DNA from 3 places in the Citrobacter sp. CRE-46 genome. Region 1 is predicted to be linked to each of the others. Evidence: predicted binding sites of a transcription regulator. Region 1 holds the regulator's gene; each other region holds the start of a gene.
What was found. The regulator PhoB, encoded in region 1, activates phosphate uptake and scavenging genes when phosphate is short. The targets are predictions, from matches to a motif close to CTGTCATAAAACTGNCNNAT.

Region 1 (4,290 bases):
TATAGCGATATGAAAAATGCAGTTAGCACAAAAAACCATTTCATGGAAAAAGGTATGGGTAATAGTTCGAACAAAAAACAATCAAACGTCGCAAAATTCAGGATGTAACTATTGACCACATAAAAAAACCAGCTCGCGCTGGCTTTTGGAAAGATTATCTTACGAATACGGGTTAATCGTTACTTTTGGCCATTAAACGTTCCGGGATGACGAAACTAAATCGCGTCCCTTTGCCTGGCGTACTTTCGATATTCAGGCGGCTATCGTGATGTTGCAGAGCATGTTTCACGATGGCCAGACCCAGTCCACTCCCGCCCGTTTGTCGGGATCGCGCTTTGTCCACGCGATAGAAGCGTTCGGTCAAACGAGGAATATGCTCCGCAGCAATACCAGGCCCATTGTCCTCGACGCTAAATTCCGCCCCAGAGGCAACATGCTGCCAGCGCACGGTGATGTGCGTACCCGCGGGGGTATGGTTCACCGCGTTATACACAAGATTCGAAATCGCGCTACGCAGTTGCTCCTCATTTCCCCGCACGCTCAGGTGGCTATCAATATCAAAAGTAAACGTATGATTATTCTGACTCAGCGTGTGCGCCTCGTGTTCAACCACGCGCAGCATCATCGGCACGTCCACCTTCTCATTAAGCAGTAGCGCTGGCGCGGCCTCTATTTTCGACAACGTCAGCAACTGCTTCACCAGCCCTTCCATGCGGTACGTTTGCTCACGCATGGTATGCAGCGCTTTTTCACGCGTCGTTCCTTCCAGCGGATGCTCCTGCATCATTTCCAGATAACCTTGTAGCACCGTCAGCGGCGTACGCAACTCATGGCTGGCGTTGGCGAAAAAGTTACGCCGCGAACCTTCCAGTTGGTGCATCTGGGTAACATCGCGCGCGACCATCAGCAATTGCTTATCGGTATAGGGCATCACGCGAATCTCCAGATGCCGTCCGGTATTGAGCACCAGATTGATTGGCCGACTAAAATCACGCGTTTTCAGATATTGCGTGAATTCCGGGTAGCGCAGCAGGTTAAGTATATTTTGCCCGCTATCGTCCGGCCAGCGCAGTCCCAGAACCTGCTGGGCCAGGCCGTTACACCAGAAAATGCCCCCCTCTTCAGTCGTCAACACCACCGCGTCGGGTAGCGATTCCGCCCCACTGCGAAAACGTTTAATCAGATTACCCAGTTCCCGACGGCGCTTTTTGTTGCGCAGCTGCATTTGATGCAGCCCATACAGCAACGGCTCCCAACTTCCGCGCCCCGGCGGCGGGGTCATGCTTCTGTCGACCCATAACCACCAGGACAAGCGTAATAAATTCCAGAAATGCCAGACAAGCAGGCCGGTTACCGACGCCAGCAAAAACCAGGGCAGGTAACCAAAAAAAGCGCTAAGGATAAACGCCGGTATGCAGCAGAGGATCAGCTCCAGTACCAGCCTTTTCCATGACAATCGTTCTAGCAAACGTCTTACTCCATTAACAGCCTAATCCGTCAGGCCCCTATTCATGTTAGTCAGAAGCGGGTCGAAAAACGATATCCCGTCCCACGAACCGTCTGCACCATACGATCATGTCCACTGTGCTCCAGCGCTTTACGCAAGCGGCGGATATGCACATCCACTGTCCGGTCTTCCACGTACACATTGGTACCCCAGACATGATTGAGTAATTGCTCACGGCTATAGACGCGTTCAGGGTGGGTCATAAAGAAGTGCAACAGTTTGAATTCTGTCGGCCCCATATCCAATGGATCCTCGCCGGTCATCACGCGATGCGAGGTTGGGTCAAGGCTCAGCCCCTGCATCTCAATAACCTCTTCCACCGCCATGGGGGAAATACGACGCAGAACAGCTTTAATACGCGCCACCAGCTCCTTGGGAGAAAACGGCTTGGTAATATAATCATCCGCGCCCGTTTCCAGACCCCGTACACGATCTTCCTCTTCTCCCCTCGCCGTCAGCATCATGACGGGAATATCCCGCGTCATCGCTTCGCGCTTGAGATGTTTAATAAACTGTAGGCCCGAGCCGCCGGGTAGCATCCAGTCAAGCAGGACGAGATCCGGCCAGGGTTCATTGAGTTGGTTCACAGCACTGTCATAGTCTTCGGCTTCTACGGTTTGAAAACCGTTTTGCTCGAGCACGAAGCAGACCATTTCACGAATTGGAGCTTCATCTTCTACGACCAGAATACGTCTCGCCATGATTTGCCCTGTTTATAATTAAATCGTTTGCCATCAATACGGTGCCATTATGCGTCAGTTTTATGACAGATTTATGAAAAGATAGTCCAGGTTTAACGCAGCCCCGCGAATTATGACAGCCCTTAAACAAGATATTACCGTCCTTGCAGGGTTATAATCCCCGCCACTGTTTTATCGTCATGGAACTCTTATGCGCATCCTTCACACGTCTGACTGGCATCTGGGCCAAAATTTCTACAGCAAGAGCCGCGCCGCTGAACATCAGGCCTTTCTCGACTGGCTGCTGGAAACGGCACAATCCCAGCAGGTGGATGCCATTATTGTGGCGGGCGATATTTTCGATACCGGCTCACCGCCAAGCTATGCCCGTGAGCTGTATAACCGTTTTGTCGTTAATCTGCAGCAAACCGGCTGTCATCTGGTGGTGTTGGCAGGTAACCACGACTCCGTCGCCACGCTCAACGAATCCCGCGATATTCTGGCGTTTCTCAATACCACAGTGATCGCCAGCGCTGGCCATGCGCCGCAGGTGCTGTCTCAACGCGACGGCACGCCGGGCGCGATCCTGTGTCCGGTGCCTTTTTTACGCCCGCGTGACATCATTACCAGCCAGGCCGGGCTAACGGGACAAGAGAAACAGCAGCATTTGCTATCGGCTATCACCGACTATTACCAACAGCAATATCATGACGCCTGTACGCTGCGCGGCGACCAGAATCTGCCCATCATTGCGACCGGGCATCTGACCACCGTTGGCGCCAGTAAAAGTGACGCTGTACGTGACATTTATATTGGTACGCTGGACGCCTTTCCGGCGCAAAACTTTCCACCCGCCGATTACATCGCGCTGGGACATATTCATCGGGCGCAGGTTATCGGCGGAACAGAGCATATTCGCTACTGCGGTTCGCCAATTGCGCTCAGTTTTGACGAGTGCGGCAAAAGCAAATGCGTCCATCTGGTGAGCTTCGAAAACGGCAAGCTGAGCGCTGTTGAACACCTCACCGTACCGGTCACCCAGCCGTTGGCGGTGCTGAAAGGTGATTTAGCCGCGATTACCGCCCAACTAGAGCAGTGGCGCGGTGTGCAGCAGGAACCGCCAGTCTGGTTAGATATCGAAATCACCACCGATGACTATCTGCACGACATGCAGCGTAAGATTCAGGCATTAACCGAAGATTTACCGGTAGAGGTGTTATTGGTGCGCCGTAGCCGGGAACAGCGCGAACGTATTATGGCGAATGAACGACGTGAAACGCTAAGCGAGCTGAGCGTGACGGACGTTTTTGCCCGTCGCCTGGCGCTGGAAGAACTCGAAGAATCGCAACGCGAGCGCCTGAATCAACTGTTTAGCACCACCTTACACACGCTTGCCGGGGAGACCGAAGCATGAAAATTCTCAGCCTGCGTTTGAAAAACCTCAATTCTCTGAAAGGAGAATGGAAAGTCGATTTCACGGCTGAGCCCTTTGCCAGCAATGGGCTGTTCGCCATCACGGGTCCAACGGGCGCGGGAAAAACCACCCTGCTGGACGCCATTTGTCTCGCGCTGTATCACGAAACGCCGCGGCTCAATACCGTGTCTCAATCGCAAAACGATCTGATGACCCGCGACACCGCCGAGTGTCTGGCCGAGGTCGAGTTCGAAGTCCGGGGCGAAGCCTATCGCGCATTCTGGAGCCAGAACCGCGCGCGCAATCAGCCTGAAGGCAACCTACAGGCTCCGCGCGTAGAACTTGCCCGCTGCGCCGACGGTAAAATCCTCGCCGATAAAGTCAAAGACAAGCTGGAAATGACCGCCGAACTTACCGGGCTGGATTACGGTCGTTTCACCCGTTCGATGCTGCTGTCTCAGGGGCAATTTGCCGCATTTCTAAATGCCAAACCGAAAGAGCGTGCCGAACTGCTGGAAGAGCTGACGGGGACTGAGATCTACGGCCAAATTTCCGCCATGGTGTTTGAAAAGCATAAAGCAGCGCGTACAGAGCTGGAAAAACTGCAGGCGCAGGCCAACGGCGTGGCACTGCTCGCTGCGGAGCAGGTGCAGTCCCTGACAGAGAGTTTGCAGGTACTTACTGACGAG
Region 2 (4,290 bases), 1.3 Mb from region 1:
CAGATAAGCCAGAACAGACCGAACGCCATGGTCGCCATAGAGAGCGTCAGGGCGATACGGTTCTTCAGGCGGCGACGCGCCTGCATTTTACGGCGGGATTCCGCAAGCGCAGTGGTGTTTTGCATTTCAAGCGTAGCCATTAGCGTGCCCCCTCGTTCTTCGCAAGGCGCATGATCATGAACTTAGACGCAGCCAGTACGATGAAGGTGATCACAAACAGAATCAGGCCCAACTCCATCAACGCGGCAACGTGCAGACCTGATTCCGCTTCGGCAAATTCATTCGCCAACGCAGAGGTAATACTGTTGCCCGGCATATACAGCGATGCACTGTCGAGCTGATAGGTGTTACCGATGATAAAGGTCACCGCCATGGTCTCGCCAAGTGCGCGACCCAGACCCAACATCACGCCGCCGATCACGCCATTTTTGGTGAACGGGAGGACGATGCGCCAGATAACTTCCCAGGTGGTACAACCGATGCCGTAGGCTGACTCTTTCATCAGCACCGGCGTTTGTTCGAACACATCGCGCATAACCGCCGCAATGTAAGGAATAATCATGATGGCGAGGATCACGCCCGCAGCCAGAATCCCAATACCAAACGCCGGACCAGCAAACAACGCGCCAACAAACGGAATGTTGGAAAGGATGTTACCGACCGGTTCCTGGAAATAAGTCGCAAACAACGGAGCAAAGATAAACAGGCCCCACATGCCGTACACGATACTTGGAATTGCCGCCAGCAGCTCAATAGCGATACCCAGCGGGCGACGCAGCCAGCCGGGCGCAAGTTCAGTCAGGAACAAAGCAATGCCGAAACTCACCGGAACGGCAATCAGCAGTGCGATAAGCGAGGTGACCAGCGTACCGTAAATCGGGACTAATGCACCGTAGATATCGTTTGGCGCATCCCATTCTTTAGTCCACAGGAAGGAAAAACCAAATTTCTGAATGCTTGGCCAGGAGGAGATAACCAGAGAGACAATGATGCCACCCAACATCAATAGCACAATCAGCGCAGCCAGTTTTACCAGCGCGCTGAATATCATGTCACCCTTTTTACCCGGTGGGTTAAAAGCAGGCTTTGTTGCAGCCATAAATCACTCTTTAAGTTAAACGCGTTTACTAAGTTGCCCATGCCGGATAGCGCTACGCTTATCCGGCCTACACCCAGGGCCTACGGTAGAAACCGTAGGGCGGATAAGCGTAGCGCCATCCGCCAATTCGTCAAAGATATTCTATTAGTACAGCGCTTTACCGCTGCTGTCTTTCACGTTGGTTTTCCATGCAGCACGAACCTGCTCAACCACGCTGTCCGGCAGGCTGGCATAATCCAGATCATTAGCCTGTTTGCCGCCATTTTTGTACGCCCAGTCGAAGAACTTCAGCACTTCAGCGCCCTGCTCAGGTTTCTTCTGCTCTTTATGCACCAGGATGAAGGTGGTGGAAGTGATTGGCCACGCATCGTCACCTTTCTGGTTGGTTAGATCCTGCGCGAAGGTTTTGCTCCAGTCAGCGCCTTTCGCGGCGTTAGCAAAGTTCTCTTCGGTCGGGCTTACCGGTTTGCCATCAGCAGAGACCAGCCTGGTGTACGCCAGATTGTTCTGCTTAGCGTAAGCGTACTCAACGTAGCCGATTGAACCAGGCAGACGTTGGACGAATGCGGCGATACCGTCGTTACCTTTACCGCCCAGACCGGTCGGCCAGTTAACGGTAGAACCGGAACCAATTTTAGATTTCCACTCTTCGTTCACTTTTGCCAGGTAGCTGGTGAAGACGAAGGAAGTACCGGAACCGTCAGCACGACGCACAACGGCGATGTTCTGCGAAGGCAGTTTCAGACCCGGGTTCAGTTTGGTGATGGCTTCATCATCCCACTTCTTAATTTTACCGAGGTAGATGTCGCCCAGCGTTTTACCGTCAAGCACCAGCTCGCCGGATTTCAGGCCAGGGATATTCACCGCCAGCACCACACCGCCGATCACGGTCGGGAACTGGAACAAGCCTTCTTGATTGAGTTTTTCGTCAGACAGCGGCGCATCTGAGGCACCGAAATCAACGGTATTCGCAGTGATTTGTTTTACACCACCGGAGGAGCCGATACCCTGGTAGTTTACTTTGCTACCAGTCTCTTTCTGATAGGTATCTGCCCATTTGGCATACACTGGCGCAGGAAAAGTTGCACCTGCACCTGTCAGGCTCGCTGCGGCAAAGGCAGAGAACGCGCTCATGGATAAGGTCGCGGCGACAACAGTTGCGACAGTGGTACGCATAACTTTCATAATGTCTCCTGCACGGTTTTCGTAAATTGTTGTTTGAGTTGCTACTGTGAGCAAAATAGGACAAACAGGTGACAGTTAAATGTACGAAATATGACAGTTTTATGACAATGAAAAATAATGCGCCAGGAACAATTAAAAACAGTATAAAAACAAAAGGTTAATTGATTATGTGACAATCATATTTCGGCAAAATTTTCTTTTTATGACACTGAAAACAGTAGCTGAAGATGACGGTTTGTCACATAAAACAGGCGGGATAATTGATTAAAAACAGAACAAGCTTAAAAAAATGCCCCGCTTTAAGCAGGGCATTTTCAGTTCAGCGGGGTTCGGCTTATTCCACGGTAACCGACTTCGCCAGGTTACGCGGCTGGTCCACGTCGGTGCCTTTAATCAGCGCCACGTGATACGCCAGCAGCTGCAGCGGAACGGTGTAGAAGATCGGTGCAATCACCTCTTCCACATGCGGCATCTCGATGATGTGCATGTTTTCGCTACTGGTAAAGCCAGCATCCTGATCGGCAAAGACGTACAGTTGACCGCCGCGGGCACGAACTTCTTCAATGTTGGATTTCAGTTTTTCCAGCAGTTCGTTGTTCGGTGCGACCACGATAACTGGCATATCGGCATCGATCAGCGCCAGCGGACCGTGCTTCAGTTCGCCTGCGGCATAAGCTTCAGCGTGAATATAAGAGATCTCTTTCAGCTTCAGCGCGCCTTCCAGCGCAATCGGATACTGATCGCCACGGCCCAGGAATAGCGCATGGTGCTTATCAGAGAAACCTTCCGCCAGAGCGGCAATGCGTTTGTCCTGGGAGAGCATCTGCTCAATACGGCTCGGCAGCGCCTGCAGACCATGAACGATCTCTTGCTCAATAGACGCATCCAGACCTTTCAGACGAGACAGCTTAGCCACCAGCATCAGCAGAACGGTCAACTGAGTGGTAAAGGCTTTCGTCGAGGCCACACCGATTTCGGTACCGGCATTGGTCATCATCGCCAGGTCGGATTCACGCACCAGAGAGGACCCCGGTACGTTACAGATAGCCAGCGAGCCCAGATAACCCAGCTCTTTAGACAAACGCAGACCCGCCAGGGTATCCGCCGTTTCACCAGACTGGGAAAGGGTGATCATCAGGCTGTTACGACGCACGGCAGATTTGCGATAGCGGAATTCAGAGGCGATTTCGACATCACAAGGAATACCGGCCAGCGACTCAAACCAGTAGCGGGACACCATACCGGAGTTGTATGACGTGCCACAGGCGATAATCTGGATATGCTCAACCTGAGACAGCAGCTCATTAGCACGCGAACCCAGCTCGCTTAAATCCACTTCACCGTGGCTAATGCGCCCGGTCAGCGTATTTTTAATCGCATTCGGTTGTTCGTAGATCTCTTTCTGCATGTAGTGGCGATAAATACCTTTTTCGCCCGCGTCATATTGCAGATTCGATTCGATATCCTGACGTTTCACTTCCGCGCCAGACTTGTCGAAAATAGAGACCGAACGACGGGTCACTTCCGCGATGTCACCCTCTTCCAGGAAGATAAAGCGACGGGTTACCGGCAGCAGCGCCAGCTGATCGGAAGCAATAAAGTTTTCACCCATACCCAGACCAATCACCAGCGGGCTACCAGAACGAGCCGCCAGCAGCGTTTCCGGGCTACGGGTATCCATGATCACCGTCCCGTAGGCACCGCGCAGTTGCGGAATAGTACGCAGTACGGCTTCACGCAGCGTCCCACCCTGTTCCAGCTCCCAGTGCACCAGGTGAGCAATCACTTCGGTATCGGTTTCAGAAACAAAGGTGTAACCACGCGTTTTCAGCAGTTCACGCAGCGGTTCATGGTTTTCAATGATGCCGTTATGCACCACGACAATGTGTTCAGAAACATGGGGATGCGCGTTCGCTTCTGAAGGTTCTCCGTGGGTCGCCCAACGGGTATGAGCGATACCGGTACCGCCATGCAGCGGATGTTCTTCCGCTGCAGCAGTCAGCATC
Region 3 (4,290 bases), 1.1 Mb from region 1:
GAAGAACGACGTACTTCCGGCAGCATGGCGCGCGGAATATCCAGCGCATCCAGCATCTTGTCGTCCCAGTCCAGGGAGTGAATGTTGAACAGCATGGTACGTGAGGCGTTGGTGTAATCGGTGACGTGTACGCGCCCCTGCGTCATTTTCCAGATAAGCCAGGTATCTACGGTACCAAACAGCAGTTCACCGCGACGGGCGCGCTCACGCGAACCTTCTACGTGGTCGAGGATCCACTTCACTTTGGTACCGGAGAAGTACGGGTCAATCACCAGACCGGTGTTGCTACGGATGTACTCTTCCATACCGTCGCGCTTGAGCTTCTCGCAGATATCCGCGGTACGACGACACTGCCACACAATGGCGTTATAGATAGGTTTACCGGTCTCACGTTCCCAGACGATGGTGGTTTCACGCTGGTTGGTAATACCGATCGCGGCAATTTCATCGGAACTGATATCGGCTTTCGCCAGCACTTCTACCAGCGTGGAGCTTTGGGTCGCCCAAATTTCCATTGGGTCGTGTTCTACCCAACCTGCTTTCGGGTAGATTTGCTCGAATTCGCGCTGTGAAACGGCAACGATATTTGCATCGTGGTCCATGACGACCGCGCGGGAGCTGGTAGTGCCCTGGTCGAGCGCAACGATATATTTTTTTTCAGTCATAATTTTTTGTCCCGTAGTCACATTACTGCGAAGCTTTTTGTTGAGTGTTGGCCGCAACGTCTTTCTCTTCAATCGCGCAGACATCGCACGGCAAATGACGACCAATCAGTTTGCGATAGGCCCATGCGCCCAAAATTGCGCCGGTAATCGGTCCAAACACCGGTACCAGGAAGTAAGGGATATCACGACCACCCGTGAAGGCAATCTCACCCCATCCGGCCAGTCCGGCGAAGAGTTTCGGTCCGAAGTCACGTGCCGGGTTCATCGCAAAACCTGTTAGCGGGCCCATGGAAGCACCAATAACGGCAATCAGTAAGCCGATCAGCAGTGGCGCCAGCGGACCACGAGGTACACCGTTACCATCGTCGGTCAGGGCCAGAATCAGCCCCATTAGAATAGCGGTAATGACCATTTCAACCGCGAAGGCCTGCACAAAATTGATATGCGGGTTCGGATAGGTGGAGAAAGTACCTGCCAGACCCAGGCTCTCGGTACTGCCGCGCACGATATGATTGGTTTGTTCGAAATCGAGGAAAAGATTGTAATAAAGCCCGTAAACCAATGCCGCTGCGCAAAAGGCGCCGGCAATTTGCGAAATAATAAAAGGGACGACTTTGCGTTTATCAAAACAGGCAAACAGCCAGAGTGCGATGGTGACCGCTGGATTCAGGTGTGCGCCAGAAACGCCTGCGGTCAGATAGATAGCCATCGCTACCCCCAGACCCCAGATGATGCTGATTTCCCACTGACCAAAAGTAGCCCCGGCCACTTTGAGTGCAGCGACACAGCCCACACCGAAGAAAATCAACAACCCGGTACCGAGGAATTCAGCAATGCACTGGCCTTTTAAGGTTGATGTTTGACTCATAATCGGATCCTGAAGAGAGTTTAATGTTTATTGTGTGCGAGAAGGTCACTGACATCCCCGGAGCCGGTAGGCACACTGTTAATTTATCGTTAACGCTCAAAAACGAGAAATATCGAAATTAAAATGTGTGTACTGCATCAACAAAATGAGCGTTTTCGCGCCATTGCGCGGTATTTGTTATACAAAAATAGTGTGAGCTGAATCATTTCACCGATCAATCTCTTAACACTTAAGCGTTATGACAGTCATGTCACCAGGAGAAAGACTAAAAGTGTTGCAAACCGCAATCTGCGCGGGATGCCGCTGGACAGGGATGACGCGGCTTCATACAATCGGTGTTAAGTAGAGTGCGCTCGTTTTTATTAAGGCGTCGCCGGTTATCGGGACGAGGATTTTTATCCATCAACGCCTTGCAATTCAGGAGAGGTATGACGATGTCATTAGAAGTGTTTGAGAAACTGGAAGCAAAAGTACAGCAGGCGATTGATACCATCACGCTGTTGCAGATGGAAATCGAAGAGCTGAAAGAAAAGAACAACTCACTGTCGCAGGAAGTTCAGTCTGCACAGCAGCAGCGTGAAGAACTGGAGCGTGAGAACAACAATCTGAAAGAACAGCAGAACGGCTGGCAGGATCGTCTGCATGCCCTGCTGGGTCGTATGGAAGAAGTCTAATCCTCGTCATATTTCACGTTATGGCGGCGTTGGCTGCGTGCGTTCACCCCAGTCACATAGTGGCCTATGCTCCTGGGGATTCACTTACTTGCCGCCTTGCCCTGACGCGAAATCTATAGAGGTTTTAGTTTGTAGGCCGGATAAGGTGTAAGCCGACATCCGGCAATACTTATCTTTGATAACGGCCTTGCTTGCGGGCTTTCCCATCAATCACCAAGCCAACGGGTGAACGAGCTACGGTCAATATCCAGTTGCTTCGCTGCACGGCTTTTGTTGTTTTGCTGTCGTAGTAGCACCCCTTTGAGAATACGGCTACGGATCCGTTTATACGGCCCTTCGAGCAACTGGCAGTCCGGGCAGTGATGGCGAGGTTGTTGGGGGGAAGACGCTTTATCGGCTTGTAAATCCTCAATCAGTAACGTGGCGGCAGAAAGAGACACCACGCCGGATGAAAACGATAACGCCAGGCGCTCCATAATATTATTCAACTGACGTACGTTACCCGGCCATAAATATTTTTTCAGCTCACTCCATAAACTTTCGCTCAATGCAATGGGAGGCAACTGATAGGACTTTCTCAGCGCATCTAAAGTTGTTTGCCCGATAAGTTGGATATCGTCCGGGCGTTCACGTAACGGTAATGTGGTGACCTTGAGCACATTCAAGCGATAAAAAAGGTCTTCTCTAAAATCACCGGCTGCAATCATTGCCGGTAAGTTTCGGTTTGTGGCCGCAATAACGCGGACGTTGACCGGAATCATGTGATCTGCGCCCAGGCGCATCAGTTGGCGCTCTTGCAGAATGCGTAAGAGTTTTGCTTGTAAGAACTTATCCAGTTCGCTGATTTCATCAAGAAAGATGGTGCCGTTATGCGCCAGTTCAAACATCCCGGCGCGGCCTTTTTTAGAGGCACCGGAAAACGCGCCATCGACATATCCAAAGAGTTCGCTTTCCATAATTGAAGCGGGGATTGCGCCGCAGTTAACTGCAACAAATGGCCCATTGCGATGTGAACTGGCGTTATGAATGCTCTGCGCCAGAACCTCTTTGCCGGTACCATTTTCACCGAGTAGCAGTATTGTTGCTTCGGTTTCCGCATATATCCTGGCTAACCTTAAGCGATCCTGCATTTCACGGTTGCAGGTAATAAAATCTTCGAAGTGATACCTGGCGTGAAATCCTAACTTTTTCGCTTCTTTGATTCTTATCTTCTGCTCAGCATTCTGTAAGTTAGATGATGTCTGGAGGGTGATCACTACGCGGTTGAGATTTTCGTTTTCTACAATGGGGAACTGGTTAACCACAAATTCGCCATAGGGTGTGTTGATTAACTCATTTTCTATCGGGATATTATTTTGCAGATCTTCCCAGTTTAGCGTTAAGGAAGGTATTTTTTTACTGATTAAATCATGTTTACTGAGTTGTAAAAGCTCGACGGCTTTATGATTACAGTGAATGACCTTACCGCAATTATCAATGAGAAGAATGAATTTATTGGTGTGGTCAAGTAACAGGTTTAGCTGGTTTTGCTCAATGCGCTCATTAGCGAGCGCCTGATACAGCTGAATTGCCTCATGTAATGCCAGTTCTATGGACTCGACACCTGAATGGAAAGGGATGAAATGTTCCATGCTGTGTGTGCCAAAATAAAGCGGGCAAATGGCATCGCCAATAATAAGATCTATCTGGTTATTTTGTGTGTAATTGACAAAGTCATTTCTGACATTCTCAATGCAAGGGTTGGCCATTTCGTCAATGATAAACTCAGTGAGTTGCAGATTAAGCATCCTGGCTATTTTCATACAGCCGTCGATAACGCTGCGAAACCCAATAACCCCAATATTTTTATTGAGCCCAAGATATGGCCTGAGGGCATCGATAATATCATAAGCGGATGTTTTTATTTCAATGACAGGCTGCGGTATTTTTTGTTTAAGCATCCATGCCATGCCACCGCGACTAATCACAAGATCAGGAGGATTCGTGCGCAATATCGGGATCACGGAATCAACATCGTCGAGGGTGGCATTTAATATCGTTATATTTGCGATGTGATTATATCGGATAGACAGGCGTTCAGCTT

Region 2: a site for PhoB is predicted at 2,373-2,392, ahead of pstS (phosphate ABC transporter substrate-binding protein PstS). Genes of this name have one in related genera too.
Region 3: a site for PhoB is predicted at 1,759-1,778, ahead of AC534G_RS24310 (MIP/aquaporin family protein). Genes of this name have one in related genera too.

The regions. Positions count from the first base shown of each region.
Region 1 covers NZ_CM184341.1:3,943,017-3,947,306, forward strand. The annotation lists gene phoR (phosphate regulon sensor histidine kinase PhoR) at 173-1,468, opposite strand; gene phoB (phosphate response regulator transcription factor PhoB) at 1,519-2,208, opposite strand; gene sbcD (exonuclease subunit SbcD) at 2,399-3,601, shown strand; gene sbcC (exonuclease subunit SbcC) at 3,598-4,290, shown strand, end outside.
Region 2 covers NZ_CM184341.1:5,225,372-5,229,661, reverse strand. The annotation lists gene pstA (phosphate ABC transporter permease PstA) at 1-140, opposite strand, end outside; gene pstC (phosphate ABC transporter permease PstC) at 140-1,099, opposite strand; gene pstS (phosphate ABC transporter substrate-binding protein PstS) at 1,244-2,284, opposite strand; gene glmS (glutamine--fructose-6-phosphate transaminase (isomerizing)) at 2,619-4,290, opposite strand, start outside.
Region 3 covers NZ_CM184341.1:5,018,002-5,022,291, reverse strand. The annotation lists gene glpK (glycerol kinase GlpK) at 1-665, opposite strand, end outside; gene AC534G_RS24310 (MIP/aquaporin family protein) at 688-1,533, opposite strand; gene zapB (septal ring assembly protein ZapB) at 1,962-2,207, shown strand; gene AC534G_RS24300 (sigma 54-interacting transcriptional regulator) at 2,414-4,290, opposite strand, start outside.